2 regions of the Shinella sp. AETb1-6 genome follow, and region 2 is predicted to be linked to the other one. Evidence: riboswitches for the same ligand, from Rfam matches in the RefSeq annotation. Region 2 holds a riboswitch; the other holds the start of a gene.
What was found. Region 2 has a riboswitch for cobalamin ahead of GR158_RS00765 (CbtB domain-containing protein). Riboswitches for the same ligand answer to the same signal wherever they lie in the genome.

Region 1 (7,675 bases), 120 kb from region 2:
GAGCGACGGGATCGGCTTGCGGATATACTGCTGGTAGGGAATGCTGCCCGTGGGCAGGAAGGCGTTGGAGAAGCCCGTCAGCGCCTCGAATTCGACATTGGCGGTGAGGCCGCCGAATTCCGGCGAGAAGACGTTGCCGCCCTCGTTTTCGCGGATGACCGGCATCGGGTCGGCGGAAAGCTTCACGGTTTCCAGCCGTGTCGGATCCCAGAGCGACTCGCTCATGACGACGATGACGTCGGGCTTCGTGCGATGGGAGGTGCCGGCAGGCAGAGGTTTGGATGGAATCTTGTCGATGGCATCGACCATGTAGCCCGCGGGGGCCTGCACATTGGCCATGGGCAGGTTGATGGCAAAGGCCATCATGAAGCCGTTGTGGCGATAGTTCTCCGCCTGATCCCACATGATGGGGAAGACTTTCAGGCGGTCACGCATCCAGGAGAACTCGTTGTAATCCATGATGGAGGCGAAGCCGGCCAGCAGCGGCACCGCAAGCGCCAGGCGCGCCAGGCGTTCCTTGCGGGTCAGCGGACGGAAGCGGCGCCAGGCGAAGATCCACAGGGCGATGAGGCCGGCCATGCCTACCGCGACGGCAAGCGCAAGGGCAGCCGCCGTCCACGGACGGTCCTGCACCAGCACGGGCATCAGTTCGAGGATCTGGCGCCCGAACAGCAGGTCGGTCGGGTAGAGAGGATCTGTAAGGAAGACCTGTTTCTGCTGCGAAATCACGCCCATCAGGATAACGAGCGGCGAGACCAGCAGCACGGCCTTGTGCTGCCGCCCGATCAGCGCATCCAGTGCGAGATAGAGCAGGAAGAACACGCCCGTCGTCGTCCAGCCGGGCTGCTGGAGATTGGTGAGGTAGGCATAGGTCTGCTGGACGGAACCGCGCGTGATGAGCTCGATGGCGACGACGGTTGCGAGCGCCAGGATGCCCGACACGGTGAGCGACCGAAAAACCGCCAGCGTCTTGGCATGGCGCGTGAGAAAGCCTATCCTGTCGGTGCGTTTCTCCGTGGCTTCGACTGCCACCGCTGCGGTCGTTAACAGGGCCAAGGCCTTCTCCGATTTCACAAAACTTTCGTCTCTCTGTCATATGGATGTCATCTTGAACAGGAGATGAACGCTTCCTTTAACGTTGCCCATACGCTTTGGTTCAGTCTGTTGCCGCGCAGCAATGGTGGAGCGCCGCATGCGGGCGAACCGGGTTTGCATCCCGTTGTTTTCAATCGGTGCGGCTGTTCATTCCAAAAGTGCGCGGTATGTTCTAAAGAGCTTGCGACCGTCCGAGCGTGCGGCTGCACGATCGGACACAAGAGGAGACGGGTCCGCAGAGATGACTTCCGAGACTGAAAAGACGACGCTGCGCATTGCTGTCGCGCAATTGAACCCGACGGTTGGCGATGTGGCCGGAAATCTGGCCAAGGCGCGCGCCGCGCGTGCGGACGCCGCAACGCAGGGCGCCGACCTGCTTTTGCTGACGGAACTCTTCATCTCCGGCTATCCGCCGGAGGATCTCGTGCTGAAGCCGGCCTTTCTGAAGGCCTGCCACCGCGCCGTCGAGGATCTCGCCGCCGACACGGCGGATGGCGGCCCGGGCGTCATCATCGGTTTTCCGCGGCAGGACGAGACCGGCCGCTACAATGCCATCGCCGTTCTGGATGCGGGCAAGGTCATCGCCGTGCGCGACAAGGTGGACCTGCCGAACTATGGTGAATTCGACGAGAAGCGCGTCTTCGACCAGGGCGCGATGCCGGGACCGGTGAACTTCCGCGGCGTGCGCCTCGGCATTCCGATCTGCGAGGACATCTGGGGCGAACTCGGCGTGTGCGAGACGCTGGCGGAAAGCGGCGCGGAAATCCTGCTGTCGCCGAACGGCTCGCCCTATTATCGCGGCAAGGTCGATATCCGCCACCAGGTCGTGCTGAAGCAGGTCATCGAGACCGGACTGCCGCTCCTCTATGCCAACCAGCTTGGCGGGCAGGATGAGCTTGTCTTCGACGGCGCGAGCTTCGCCTTCAACGCCGACAAGACACTGGCCTTCCAGATGAGCCAGTTCGAGGAGACCATCGCGCTCACGACGTGGAAGCGGCACGGCGACGGCTGGGCCTGCGACGGCGGCCCGGTGTCGCACATTCCCGAGCGCGAGGAAGCGGATTACCGCGCCTGCCTGCTCGGCTTCCGCGACTACGTCAACAAGAACGGCTTCAAGAATGTCGTGCTCGGCCTGTCCGGCGGCATCGATTCCGCGATCTGCGCAGCCATCGCCGTCGATGCGCTGGGCGAGGAGCGCGTGCGCTGCGTGATGCTGCCATACCGCTACACGTCGGAGGATTCGCTCAAGGACGCCGCCGATTGCGCGAAGGCGCTGGGCTGCCGTTACGACATTGTGCCGATCGAGGCGCCCGTGACCGGCTTCCTTTCGGCACTGTCGGAGACCTTCGAGGGCACGGAAGAAGGCATCACCGAGGAAAACCTGCAAAGCCGCACGCGCGGCACGATCCTGATGGCGATTTCGAACAAGTTCGGCTCGATGGTGGTCACGACGGGCAACAAGTCGGAAATGTCGGTTGGTTATGCCACGCTCTACGGCGACATGAACGGCGGGTTCAACCCGATCAAGGACCTCTACAAGATGCAGGTCTACGCATTGTCGCGCTGGCGCAACCAGCATGTGCCGCCGGGCGCGCTGGGCCCGACCGGCGAGGTGATCCCGCACAACATCATCGACAAGGCGCCGTCCGCAGAGTTGCGGCCGAACCAGACCGACCAGGATTCCCTGCCACCCTATCCGGTGCTCGACGACATCCTCGAATGCCTCGTCGAGCTGGAGATGAGCACGGAGGAGATCGTGGCGCGCGGCCACGACGCGGCGACCGTCCACCGGATCGAACACCTGCTCTATATCGCCGAATACAAGCGCCGCCAGTCGGCGCCCGGCGTGAAGATCACCCGCAAGAACTTCGGCCGCGACCGTCGCTACCCCATCACCAACCGCTTCCGCGACCGGGGGTAGCGAGACGGGCGACTGCCCGCTTGCGACTTTCGGCAGATTTCGTGTTGCGGGCTTGATCGTTCGGCCGTGCCGTGCACAATCCGGCCGTCAGGTGCCCGCTTGCGGGAGAATCGGGAAACCGGTGCGGGGAAACCCAGGTCCGGTACGTGCCCAACGCTGTGACGGGGATGGCTTGTCCATAAAACCTTGAATCGATTCAGGGTTTTGCCACTGGTTGTTCAACCGGGAAGGCAGGGCGAGGCCGTGTGAACCGAAGTCAGAAGACCGGCCTGGCGAGATAGACCGAACCGCGCGGACGGCGGCAGGTTTTGCGCATTGTTGGGGAGATGACGATGCGAACCGAACCGTGGGACCCTCTGGTCCGGGCGGATGCCTTTCCATGTGAGGAGAGGCAGGCCGTCTACCGCGCCATCGAAACACGCCGCGACGTGCGCGACCAGTTCCTGCCCGATCCCTTGCCGGACGATCTGGTCCGCAGGCTGTTGCAGGCGGCGCACAATGCGCCGTCGGTCGGCTTCATGCAGCCGTGGAACTTCCTTCTCGTGCGTAACCTGCCCACCCGGCAGGCGGTGCATGCGGCCTTCCTGAAAGCCAATGCCGAGGCGCAGGCGATGTTTTCCGGCGAACGGCAGGCACGCTATCGCGCGCTGAAGCTCGAAGGCATCCTGAAGGCACCGCTGTCCATCTGCGTGACCTGCGATCCGACACGGGCAGGGTCCGTCGTGCTGGGGCGAACGCACAATCCGCGCATGGATGTCTATTCCACCGTCTGTGCCGTGCAGAACCTCTGGCTTGCGGCGCGGGCGGAAGGGGTGGGCGTCGGCTGGGTCAGCATCTTTCACGATAGCGATATCCGCGCGATCCTCGGCATTCCTGACCATATCGAGATCGTCGCCTGGCTGTGCGTCGGTTTCGTCGATCAGCTCTATGGTGAACCGGAGCTGGCCGTGAAGGGCTGGCGGCAGCGCCTGCCGCTGGAGGAACTGGTCTTCGAGGAGCGCTGGCCGGACGTCAGTTGACGTCGGCACCGGCCGGGCGGCCGAGGTCGATCGCGGATTCGTTTTCCGGCAGGAAGGCCGGGCCGACCGTGCGCACCTTTTGCTTGGACGGGTCGTAATCGCGCTCGGCAGCCTTGACCGGAACCTTCGCCTCTTCCTTGCGGGGCAGGGTGTGGATCGTGCTTACGGAGCCGGCCCCGCCATCGGGCGCCGTTTCCGTCGTCGTCTCCCCGCCGGCCGCCTTTTCGCGCTTGATCATTTCCTGATAGTAGGCCGAAAGGTTGCAGCCGCAGGCGCCGGGCTTGGAGAGATCGCGCGTGCGGTAGGCGAAGGCGTTCTGCAATTCGACATAGGCGCGGCCGGTGACCGTGGACGTCATTTGCTCGGTTTCCTGCCCGCGGCCCATCGCCTGGTAGAACAGTTCCGTCTCGGTCTGCGGGCACATCATGGCGCAGACCTGCTGGTCGCGGCGGAAATCCATCGGCGACGCGTTGGAGGAGATCGGGAAGAAGCCACCGTCGCAGGTGCGCACGCAGACGGTGCGCAGGCTCCCGTGCCCGGCATTGCCGCCCAGCGAGCGCAATTGCAGCCGGTCGCTGCCTTCGGGCGTCGTTCCCAGCGGCAGGGTGCGCGTGTCGTCGAGCGAGCGCAGGCGCTCGGTCGCGGCAACCGGCGTCACCTTCGCGTCGTTGCAGCCCTCGGCCTCGAGCCTGGAGAGCAACTGGTTGCGCCTGGCTTTCGACGTGCCGCCACCCGACAGGTCACGCCGTTTGCTGTCGAGGATCTGGAGGTTCTGCTCCATCTTGACGATCACGGTGGCGAGCGTGGCGCAGGCATCGGCATTCGCGCCGCCGATCACGATGATGCTGCCGCTGGAGCAGCGCAGGCGGCGCTGGTCGCTCCTGGCCTGCCGCAGCTGGATGTTCTGGCGGGCGATGGCGGAAGCGTATTTGCGGGCGTTCGCGGTATCCACCACGACCTTGGGGAGGCCTGCGAGTTCCGCTTTCAGGCGCTGGCACACGTCGGCCAACGCCGTGCCGCCGGAGAAAAGAAGCGACAGGCCGGTTGCGACGGCAAACAGGAAGCGACTGCGTCCCTTCACGGTATCGATCCCTATCGATCTTCGAGCATGTCGAAACGGCCGGCGAAAACCGGTCTTCGTCAGCTTATCATAGGGCGCACCGGGACAAGTGCAACGCCGACAGGCATTCGTGATTAACGGCCTCGATATCCGCCTGCCTTGCATCCGCCTTGGTCAGCCCCTAGATTGCGGCCATCGTCAATGCCGACCGGATGGTGCTTCATGGATTTCAACCCGACCACAAATCGACTTCGTTTTGTCATCGGGGATATCCGCATCCATGCCGCATTCCATCGCGCTTTCCAAAATCTCGTGGTCCACGCCTGACGGGCACACACTTCTTTCCGATCTCGACCTGACCTTCGGCGCCGCGCGCACCGGCCTTGTCGGCCGCAATGGCGTCGGCAAGACGACGCTGCTCAGGCTCGTCACGGGCGACTTCGTCCCGCAATCGGGGACCATCACCGTCGACGGCACGCTTGGCGTGCTGCGCCAGACCGTGCAGGTCACCGCTGGCGAGACCGTCGCCGATCTTTTCGGCATTGCCGATATGCTCGACCTCATCGCCCGCGCGGAGCGCGGCGAGGCGGACGCCGACGCGCTTGCCGATGCCGACTGGACCGTGGAGGTGCGGTTTTCAGCCGCGCTCGCGCGTCTCGGGCTTCAGGCGGGCCCGGACACCCTGCTTTCGGCCTTGTCGGGCGGGCAACGTACCCGGGCGGCGCTTGCGGCCCTGGTGTTCCAGGAGCCGGACTTCCTGCTGCTCGACGAGCCGACGAACAATCTCGACCGTGAGGGCCGGCAGGCGGTGCTCGACCTGCTTGCGGGCTGGCGGGCCGGCTCGGTGGTCGTCAGCCATGACCGCGAATTGCTGGAGACGATGGACGTCATCGTCGAACTGACATCGCTCGGCGCCAGCAGCTATGGTGGAAACTGGAGCGCCTATCGGCAGCGCAAGGCGCTCGAACTGGCCGCAGCCCATCGCGATCTCGCCGATGCGGAAAAGCATGCGGGCGAGGTGGCGCGTACCATGCAAGCCATCGCCGAACGGCAGGCTCGCAGGGACAGTGCCGGCCGCCGCAAGCGGGCGCGGGGCGATATCCCCCGCATCGTTCTCGGTGCCATGAAGGAGCGCAGCGAGCTGACGGGCGGTGCGAATGCGCGGCTTGCCGAAGGCCGGCAGGCGGAGGTGGGCGACGCCGTCGCCAAGGCCCGCGCGCGTATCGAAGTGCTCCAGCCCCTGACGGTCAGCGTGCCGCCGACGCACCTGCCGGCAAGCCGGGTGGTCCTGCGCATGGAGGATGTCACGGCCGGTTACCGGCCGGAGCAACCGGTTATCCGCGATTTCTCCCTCGTCGTCACCGGGCCGGAGCGCATCGCCATCACCGGCCCGAACGGTTCGGGAAAGACCACGCTCCTGTCGCTGCTGACGGGCGACCTGCAACCGGCGAAGGGCAGCGTGCGCCTTTTCACCGATCTCGCCCTGCTCGACCAGCGGGTGAGCCTGCTCGACCCGGCCCTGTCGATCCGCGACAATTTCCGGCGGATCAATCCCGGGGCGGACGAGAATGCCTGCCGGGCGGCCCTGGCGCGCTTCATGTTCCGGGCGGATGCGGCCTTGCAGGTGGCGGGAAGCCTCAGCGGCGGGCAGTTGCTGCGGGCCGGTCTCGCCTGCGTGCTGGGTGCCGGGCAGCCGCCGGCGCTGCTCGTGCTGGACGAGCCGACGAACCATCTGGATATCGATTCCATCGAGGCGGTGGAGGCGGGCCTGCGGGCCTATGACGGCGCGCTTGTCGTCGTCAGCCACGATGCGGCGTTTCTGGAAGCGATCGGCATCACGCGCAGGATCAGCCTTTCGGGACCGTCCTGACGAAAACGGCCGCCGGTTTGCCGGCGGCCGTCCGTCTCGATAGGCCGCTTGCGGCATCAATCCGGGTAGGAGGCTTCCACCACGGCAAGTGCCGCCATGTTGACGACGCCGCGCGACGTGGCCGACGGCGACAGGATATGGGCGGGCAGGGCGGCGCCGAGCAGGATCGGGCCGACATGCAGGCTGTCGGTCATGGTCTTGACCACGCCCATCGTGATGTTGGCGGCGTCGAGGTTCGGGAAGACCAGCAGGTTGGCTTCGCCCGACAGTGTCGAGTTCGGCATGACGCGCTGGCGCAGCGTTTCGGAAATCGCGGCATCGCCGTGCATTTCGCCATCGGCTTCCAGCGTCGGGTCGATTTCACGCACGATATCCATCGCGCGGCGCATCTTGTAGGCGCTGTCGGAATCGCGCGAGCCGAAGTTCGAGTGCGAGACGAGGGCGGCACGCGGCGTGATGCCGAACCGGCGGATTTCCTTGGCCGCCATCACCGTCATTTCCGCGACTTCCTCGGGCGTCGGGTTGAAGGTGACGTACGTATCGGTGAAGAAGGTCGCGCCGCGCTGGGAGATCAGCAGGCTGAGGCCGGAGAAGTCCAGCACGCCCGGCTTCTTGCCGATGATCTGGCTGACATCGCGCAGGTGCTTGGCATAGCGCCCTTCGACGCCGCAGATCAGCGCATCGGCCTCGCCGCGCTTGACGGCCAGCGC
Region 2 (7,675 bases):
TCAACCGCCTGAGAGGCAGGCAAGCGCTGCGTCGGGCGCGAGTCATGAGCGGAATGCTGAAAAACAGGTGTTCTTGCCGTCGAAAAATTGGGCGTTTGCCCCAGTGCGGGCAAATACTCGTGACCGATCCGCGCCGGGAACGCCGCTTCCTGTCCGGAAGCAGACAGATCGTGTCCGGATTACGCCGTTTCGCCCCGGCAGCCACTTTTTTCGCGGTTTTATAAAAAAATCGCGATTCACCTTTGCTTAAGGTCTCGATAACCGTCCGGTAACGATGTGGCGCTATTGATCTTCTCACGGCGGGGGACACTGCCGAACGCTCCGGAAAAGGTATTGCGTACCGGGGTGACTGGGCTCCGATGTGTTTTTGTCGGAAGCCGCCATGCGTATTTTGGCAAGCCGTGCACTTCCGTCAGGGGTGCGCGGCTTTTGTGTTTTAGCGATCCGGCAGGCAATAAAAACGTCGCCTCCCGGAGAGAGGCGACGCTGGATGCGAGCGGGACCTGACGTCGCGCTCGAAGGATCAGCCGATGTTGCGCGTGCGGATGACGCCGAGCGGGCCGAGCGGCACATCCATGACCTCGTTGCGCACACGCGACTGGTTCTGGGGAGCGACGCCGTTCCAGGCGATCTGTACGAAGTTCGGCTTGCTGAAGATGAACAGCATGGTCTTTGTCCTAAAAATCCGAAGCCACGCGCCTCGGCTGTCTGATGTCCCTCATATAGGTGCGCCGCAGAGAAAAATCAGCGTCGTTCACGGCGCAAAATGTCGCAAAAAGGATAGCATCCCAGCTATGCCGATCTTGCATGGCACGCTGTTGCGGAAATACATCGGAGCGCCGGGCCGGATTGCGGCAAAATTGCGGTAAATCAGGGCTTTCCGGTGGCGAGGCGCGGTGATAGGAAAAGCGCCATGACAAGAACGATCATGCTACAGGGCACCGGCTCGGATGTCGGAAAAACGGTACTGGTGGCGGGCCTCTGCCGCATGGCCGCCAACCGCGGTCTGACGGTGCGCCCGTTCAAGCCGCAAAACATGTCCAACAATGCCGCCGTTTCGGCCGACGGCGGCGAGATCGGCCGCGCGCAGTGGCTCCAGTCGCTTGCCGCGCGCGTGCCCTCCAGCGTGCATATGAATCCGGTGCTGCTCAAGCCGCAGTCGGATGTCGGCAGCCAGATCGTCGTTCAGGGCAAGGTCTTCGGGCAGGCCAAGGGGCGGGACTACCAGGCGCTGAAGCCCAAGCTCATGGGCGCGGTGATGGAGAGCTTCGAGACCGTGTCGGCCGGCGCCGACCTCGTGGTCGTCGAGGGCGCGGGTTCGCCGGCGGAAATCAACCTGCGGGCCGGCGACATCGCCAATATGGGGTTCGCCACCCGGGCCGGCGTGCCGGTCGTCCTGGTGGGCGATATCGATCGCGGCGGCGTCATCGCCTCGCTGGTGGGAACCCACGCCATTCTGCCGGACGAGGACCGGCGCATGGTCACCGGCTATCTGATCAACAAGTTCCGGGGCGATGTCACGCTGTTCGACAGCGGCATTGCCGAAATCGGCCGCTTCACCGACTGGCCATGTTTCGGTGTCGTGCCCTGGCTGAAGGATGCCGCGCGCCTGCCGGCAGAGGATTCCGTCGTGCTGGAGCGTCTGGCGAAGGGCGGCGGCGGGGCGCTCAAGGTCGCCGTGCCCGTGCTGCCGCGCATCGCCAATTTCGACGATCTCGACCCCTTGAAGGCTGAACCGCAGGTCGATCTCGTTTTCGTTCGGCCGGGGGAGGCGCTGCCGGCCGATGCCGGCCTTGTCGTCCTTCCGGGCTCGAAATCCACCATTTCGGACCTCCGCGATTTCCGCGCCGCAGGTTGGGACCGGGATCTTTCCTTTCATATGCGCCGCGGCGGCCGCGTCATCGGCATTTGCGGCGGGTATCAGATGCTCGGCCGCCGCGTGACCGATCCACTCGGCATCGAAGGCGGCGAGCGGGAGGTCGAAGGGCTCGGGCTGCTTGCGGTCGAGACGGAAATGGCGCCGGAGAAGACCGTGCGCAACAGCGACGCCCGCTCCCTGCAATATGATGTGCCGCTCGAAGGCTACGAGATCCACCTCGGCCGCACCACGGGGCCGGATGCGTTGCGTCCCTCCGTCAGCATAGACGGCCGGCCGGACGGCGCGGTCTCGCCGGATGGCCGCGTGATGGGAACCTATCTGCACGGCCTGCTTTCGAGCGATGCCTACCGGGCGCAGCTGCTTGCGGATTTCGGCATCGAGGGCGGCGGTTTCGATTACCGGGCCGGCGTCGATGCGGCACTCGACGGCGTGGCGGCCGAGCTTGCGGCCGTGCTGGATCCGCGCTGGCTCGACAGCCTTATGGGCATCCGCTGATTAAACTGCCGGCCTGAAACGTTCAGCCATCGGGTTTCTCCACTGTCGGTCGCGGCCGCACCAAAGTTGCGCCTGATTTCGGTGTAAGGAGGGACACTATCATGCCCGCTCTGCGGGTGCCGACGCCGTTGTGCGATCCGAAAGGGTGATTTGATGGGTTCTGGACCTCTTGCTCGATCTGTTCTGGTGGGCCTTGTCGGGCTGTCGCTCGCCGGTTTCCCGCTGGCTGCCTTCGCCCAGACGGCCAAGGAAACCACCAATGCCGGCAAGCGCTGGGAGGAGGAATTCGCCTTCTGGCAGAAAGCGTCTTCCGGCAGCGATGTCACGCAGTTTGAAAACTACCTGAAACAGTATCCCAACGGCACGTTCGCCTCGATGGCGCGTCTGCGTATCGCCGAATTGAAGGCCGCGGGCAATGCGAAGCCGGCGACGACGGCGTCCGACGATGCCGCCGCCAAGGCGAAGGCCGAGGAGGCGAAGGCGGCTGAAGAGGCCAAGCGCATTGCCGATGCGGAGAAGGCCAAGGCGGAGGACGCCCGCAAGGCCGCCGAGGCCGAAAAGGCGAAAGCCGAAGCGGCGAAGGCCGAGGCGGCCGCTGCCGCGGCCAGCAAGCTTGCGTCGGAAAAGGCCGCCGCCGAGGAAAAGGCGAAGGCCGAAGCCGCAGCCGCCGAAAAGGCGCGGGCAGAGGAAGCTGCCCGCCTCAAGGCGGAGGCGGACAGGAAGGCGGCCGATGAACGCAGGCTGGCGGCAGAGAAGGCTGCAGAAGCCGAACGCGTGAAGAAGGAAGCCGCCGCTGCAGCCGAAAAGGCCAAGGCGGACGAGGCGGCGCGCGTACAGGCCGAGGCTGAGCGCCGCAAGGCCGACGAGGCCGCCGCGGCCCAGAAGGCCCGCGCCGAGGCCGAGGCGAATGCCCGCGCTGCCGAAGCCGCGGCCGCCCGTGCCGAAGAGGCCAAGCGGCTGGAAGCGGAAAAAGCCGCGGCTGCCGAAAAGACCCGGCTGGAGCAGGAGGCGGCAGCCGCCCGCAAGCTGGCTGAGGAAAAGACGCGCGAGTTGGAGCGCCTGAAGGCGGAGGCCGCCAAGGCTGCGGCGGAAGCCGAGGCCAAGGCCGCCGAAGCCTCTCGCCTTGCCGCCGAGGCCAGGAAGCGTGCCGAGGAGGCCGAGGCCGCCCAGAAGCGCGCCACCACCAGTGGCCCGGCAACGGCAACGCGCGACGGCGCGGAGGCCGACAGGATCGCTGCGGCCAAGCGCGAGGAAGACACCTTCCAGAAGGCGGTGGTCGCCGGCTCGCGGCAGGCTTTCCAGGCCTATCTCGATGCCTATCCGCGCGGCCGCTATGCATCGGATGCGCGCGAACGGATGGCCGCCCTTTCGACCACCCCGACACAGAAGGTGGAAACCGAGCGCCTGGTCGAGGAGCGCCCCGTCGTCGATCCGCGTGAAGCCTATATGGAGCGCTCGACGCGCGTCCAGGCGCAGCGCTGGCTGAGCGCGCTGGGCTACAGCACCTATGGCGCCGATGGTGTCTTCGGCCCGCGCACCCGCGCGGCGATCGCCGCATGGCAGGGTGCGTCCGGCTACCGCGCCGATGGCTATCTTTCACGCCGGCAGTTCGCTGCCCTGCGCCAGGCCGCGCAATTCGCCGAGGCACGCCAGGCCAGCCGCGAGCGCCGCTACCAGCGCGAATACGATGTGCTCGAAGGCCCGGTCGACGGCTATTACGATGGCCCCTATTACGGCGATGACGGCTACTACCGCCGGCGCGGCGGCGTGGTGATCATCCCCGGCTATTGAGTTTGCGACGGCCGGCCGGCGTTTTCGGCACAGGCCATGCCGCTGGCTGTCGATTGACTTGTGGCGGCCGGCGGCATAATCATCCGACTATTGGATGGTTCTCTGGTCCGGAAACGGACCGGTGAGTAAATGGGAATGTGACGCGGCGGACCCAATCAGGGCGCTGCAATCACGGCCGACCCCGCGACTGTAGAGCAGCGAGGGACGCCCATCCGGAGGGAGGAATTTCGCGGGCGGGAGGGCAATGGTGTCCTTGAAGCGCGAAACGCCCACCGACCGGAAAAGCCACTGGGTGGCATCACGATAGCCGGGGCTGGACGCCTCTTTTTCTACGAATCGTCCGCCTGCGTGATGTGAAGAGACCTGGGAAGGTGAGGGTGGCCCGAAGGCGCTGATGCGCCGGACGCTGCGAGCCAGGAGACCTGCCAGCCAATGAGGGCATATCGCCCGACCTGGGGAGGGGCTTCCCCGGTGCCTGCACGGAGGTTGTCATGGCTGTTTCCAATACGTCTTCTATCACGCTTTCCGCGAGCGATCGCCTTGTCGCCGGCGTTCTCGCGCTGCTGCTCGGCGGGTTCCTCGTCTTCGGCGCCGGCCTTGCCAATTCGGCCGTGCTGCACGACACCGCGCACGATACGCGTCACTCCTACGGCTTTCCCTGCCACTAAGGAGTTTCTGACATGATCGTTCGTTATCTCCTGGCCGCCCTGGTGGCCGGGCTCTTCTCTGGCGTCCTGATGACGGCCGCCCAGGAGGCCCGCGTCGTGCCGCTCATCCTTCACGCCGAAGAATTCGAAGGCGATGAGGCGGCCCCCGCCACCGAAGGCACCACGCCGTCCACCGATGGCGCCGCCGCAACGCATGAGCATTCATCCTTGGGCGCCGTCGTCCTCGACGTCGCAGCTTACCTGTCGCCTGTCTCCGTCGCCTACGCCCACGATGCCGAAGGTCATGAAGACGGTGGCATCATGTTCGGCATGAGCCGGTTCTCCGGCACGCTGCTGGCCAACCTTGTGACGGGAGCAGGCTTCGCGCTGCTGCTTGCCGGTTTCAGCCTTGTCTCCGGCCATCCGATCACGGTCGCCAACGGGGCGCTGTGGGGTGCTGCGGGCTGGCTTGCCGTGCATATGCTGCCGGCCATCGGCCTGCCGCCGGAACTGCCGGGCTTCCCGGCCGCGGACCTGACGCAGCGTCAGATCTGGTGGGTTGCAGCGGTCGTGCTGTCGGCGGCGGGGCTCTACCTGCTGTTCCTCAAGCCGGGCATCGTGGCCAAGATCGCCGGGGTGGTGCTGATTGCCGCGCCGCAGGTCTATGGCGCGCCGCAGCCGTCGGACATTTCCAGCGCGGTTCCGGCCGTTCTCGGTGCGGAGTTCGCCGTCGCGGCCCTTGCCACGACGCTGTTCTTCTGGATCGTGCTCGGCCTTTCGCTGGGCTTTGCCAACGAAAAGATCGCCAAGGCTGCCTGATATGACGCTGACATCGCCCGGAGCCGTCCTGGTTCTGGGCGGTGCGCGTTCCGGAAAATCCGCTTTTGCCGAAAGGCTGGTCGCCGAGACCGGCCTTTCGCGTCATTATATCGCCACCGGCCGCGCCTGGGATGACGAGATGCGTGAACGCATCGCCAGGCACCGGGAAGACCGCGGCGACGGCTGGCAAACGCATGAGGAACCGCTTGCGCTCGCGGCCCGGATAACCGATGTCGCGCGTGCGGACCGTGCGGTCCTCGTGGATTGCCTGACCCTCTGGCTCACCAATCTGATGCTGGAGGAACGCGACATCGCGCAGGAATTCGCCGGCCTCCTGTCGGCCATCGCACAGGCGCCGGGCCGTCTTGTCTTCGTTTCGAACGAGGTCGGCCTGGGCATCGTGCCTGAAAACCGCATGGCGCGCGACTTTCGCGACCATGCCGGGCGGCTCCACCAGCAGGTGGCGGCGCTCGTACCGGAAGTGTATTTCGTTGCGGCAGGACTGCCGCTGAAAATGAAGGGTTGAGCCATGCTGCAACAGAAGATCCCCGCCACCGTCATCACCGGCTTCCTCGGGGCCGGCAAGACGACGATGATCCGCAACCTCCTGCAGAATGCCGGCGGCAAGCGCATCGCGCTCATCATCAACGAGTTCGGCGATCTCGGCGTCGACGGGGACGTGCTGAAGGGCTGCGGCGCGGAAGCCTGCACCGAGGACGATATCATCGAGCTCACCAACGGCTGCATCTGCTGCACCGTGGCCGACGACTTCATCCCCACCATGTCGAAGCTGCTGGAGCGGGAGAACCGCCCGGACCATATCGTCATCGAGACCTCCGGCCTTGCCCTGCCGCAGCCGCTCGTCGCCGCCTTCAACTGGCCGGAAATCAAGACGCAGGTGACGGTCGACGGTGTCATCACCGTGGTCGACAGCGCCGCCGTCGCGGCCGGCCGTTTCGCCGACGACCATGACAGGGTCGACGCGCTGCGCGTCGAGGACGACAATCTCGACCACGAAAGCCCGCTGGAAGAGCTCTTCGAGGACCAGCTGACCGCTGCCGACCTCATCGTGCTCAACAAGACCGATCTGCTCGACGCCGCCGGTATCCAGACCGTGCGCGACGAAGTCGCCTCGCGCACCGCCCGCAAGCCTTCGATGATCGAGGCGAAGAACGGGGACGTGGCCGCCGCCGTGCTGCTCGGCCTCGGCGTCGGCACGGAAGACGACATCGCCAACCGCAAGTCGCACCATGAACTGGAACACGAGAACGGCGAGGAACACGACCACGACGAATTCGACAGCTTCGTCGTCGAACTGCCGGCGCTTGCCGATCCGTCGGCCTTCATCGAGCGCCTCAAGGGCGTGATCGCCGAGCACGACGTGCTGCGCGTCAAGGGATTTGCCGATGTGCCCGGCAAGCCGCTGCGCCTGCTCATCCAGGCGGTGGGCAGCCGCATCGACAGCTATTTCGAGCGCGCCTGGGCGCCGGGCGAAACCCGCGGCACCCGCCTCGTCGTCATCGGCCTGCACGACATGGATGAGGCCGCCGTGCGCGCCGCCATCGCCGCGGCGGTGTGATATCGGGATGAGCATGCGGCGGCACCCCCCTCTGGCCTGCCGGCCATCTCCCCCACAAGGGGGGAGATCGGATGAGGCGACGGCTTGCCCCGCTGTCTTGCCTGGACGCCGCCGCTCAATCTCCCCCCGAGTGGGGGAGATGTCACGAAGTGACAGAGGCGGGTATGCCTCCTTGGCGGTCCTCTCGCAGCAGGGAGGCGCTGCATGCATCTCCTGCTAGCCCAGAAGGGCACCATCGCCGACGGAAAGGAGGCGATCGACCTTGGTCAGACGCCGGGCGATATCCTCTTCCTCTCCGCTGCCGATACGGAACTGGCCTCCATCGCCGCCGCCCACCGTGCGCGGGGCGGTGAGACGCGCCTTCGTCTGGCGAGCCTCGCGACGCTGTCGCATCCGATGTCGGTCGATACCTATATCGAGCGCACGGCCCGGCACGCCCGGCTCATCGTCATCCGCGCGCTCGGC

Region 1: linked by a shared signal. The riboswitch ahead of bluB (5,6-dimethylbenzimidazole synthase) and the one ahead of GR158_RS00765 (CbtB domain-containing protein) in region 2 are both predicted to bind cobalamin.

Annotation. Positions count from the first base shown of each region.
Region 1 covers NZ_WUMM01000001.1:39,231-46,905, reverse strand. Annotated here, with positions in the region: gene GR158_RS00185 (LTA synthase family protein) at 1-1,056, opposite strand, end outside; gene GR158_RS00180 (NAD+ synthase) at 1,337-3,016, shown strand; cobalamin riboswitch at 3,089-3,304, shown strand; gene bluB (5,6-dimethylbenzimidazole synthase) at 3,349-4,035, shown strand; gene GR158_RS00170 (DUF2865 domain-containing protein) at 4,028-5,116, opposite strand; gene GR158_RS00165 (ABC-F family ATP-binding cassette domain-containing protein) at 5,376-6,965, shown strand; gene GR158_RS00160 (NADP-dependent malic enzyme) at 7,022-7,675, opposite strand, start outside.
Region 2 covers NZ_WUMM01000001.1:161,373-169,047, reverse strand. Annotated here, with positions in the region: gene GR158_RS25065 (hypothetical protein) at 524-667, opposite strand; gene GR158_RS00775 (cobyric acid synthase) at 914-2,374, shown strand; gene GR158_RS00770 (peptidoglycan-binding protein) at 2,528-4,165, shown strand; cobalamin riboswitch at 4,244-4,610, shown strand; gene GR158_RS00765 (CbtB domain-containing protein) at 4,657-4,833, shown strand; gene GR158_RS00760 (CbtA family protein) at 4,846-5,631, shown strand; gene cobU (bifunctional adenosylcobinamide kinase/adenosylcobinamide-phosphate guanylyltransferase) at 5,633-6,157, shown strand; gene cobW (cobalamin biosynthesis protein CobW) at 6,161-7,210, shown strand; gene cobN (cobaltochelatase subunit CobN) at 7,415-7,675, shown strand, end outside.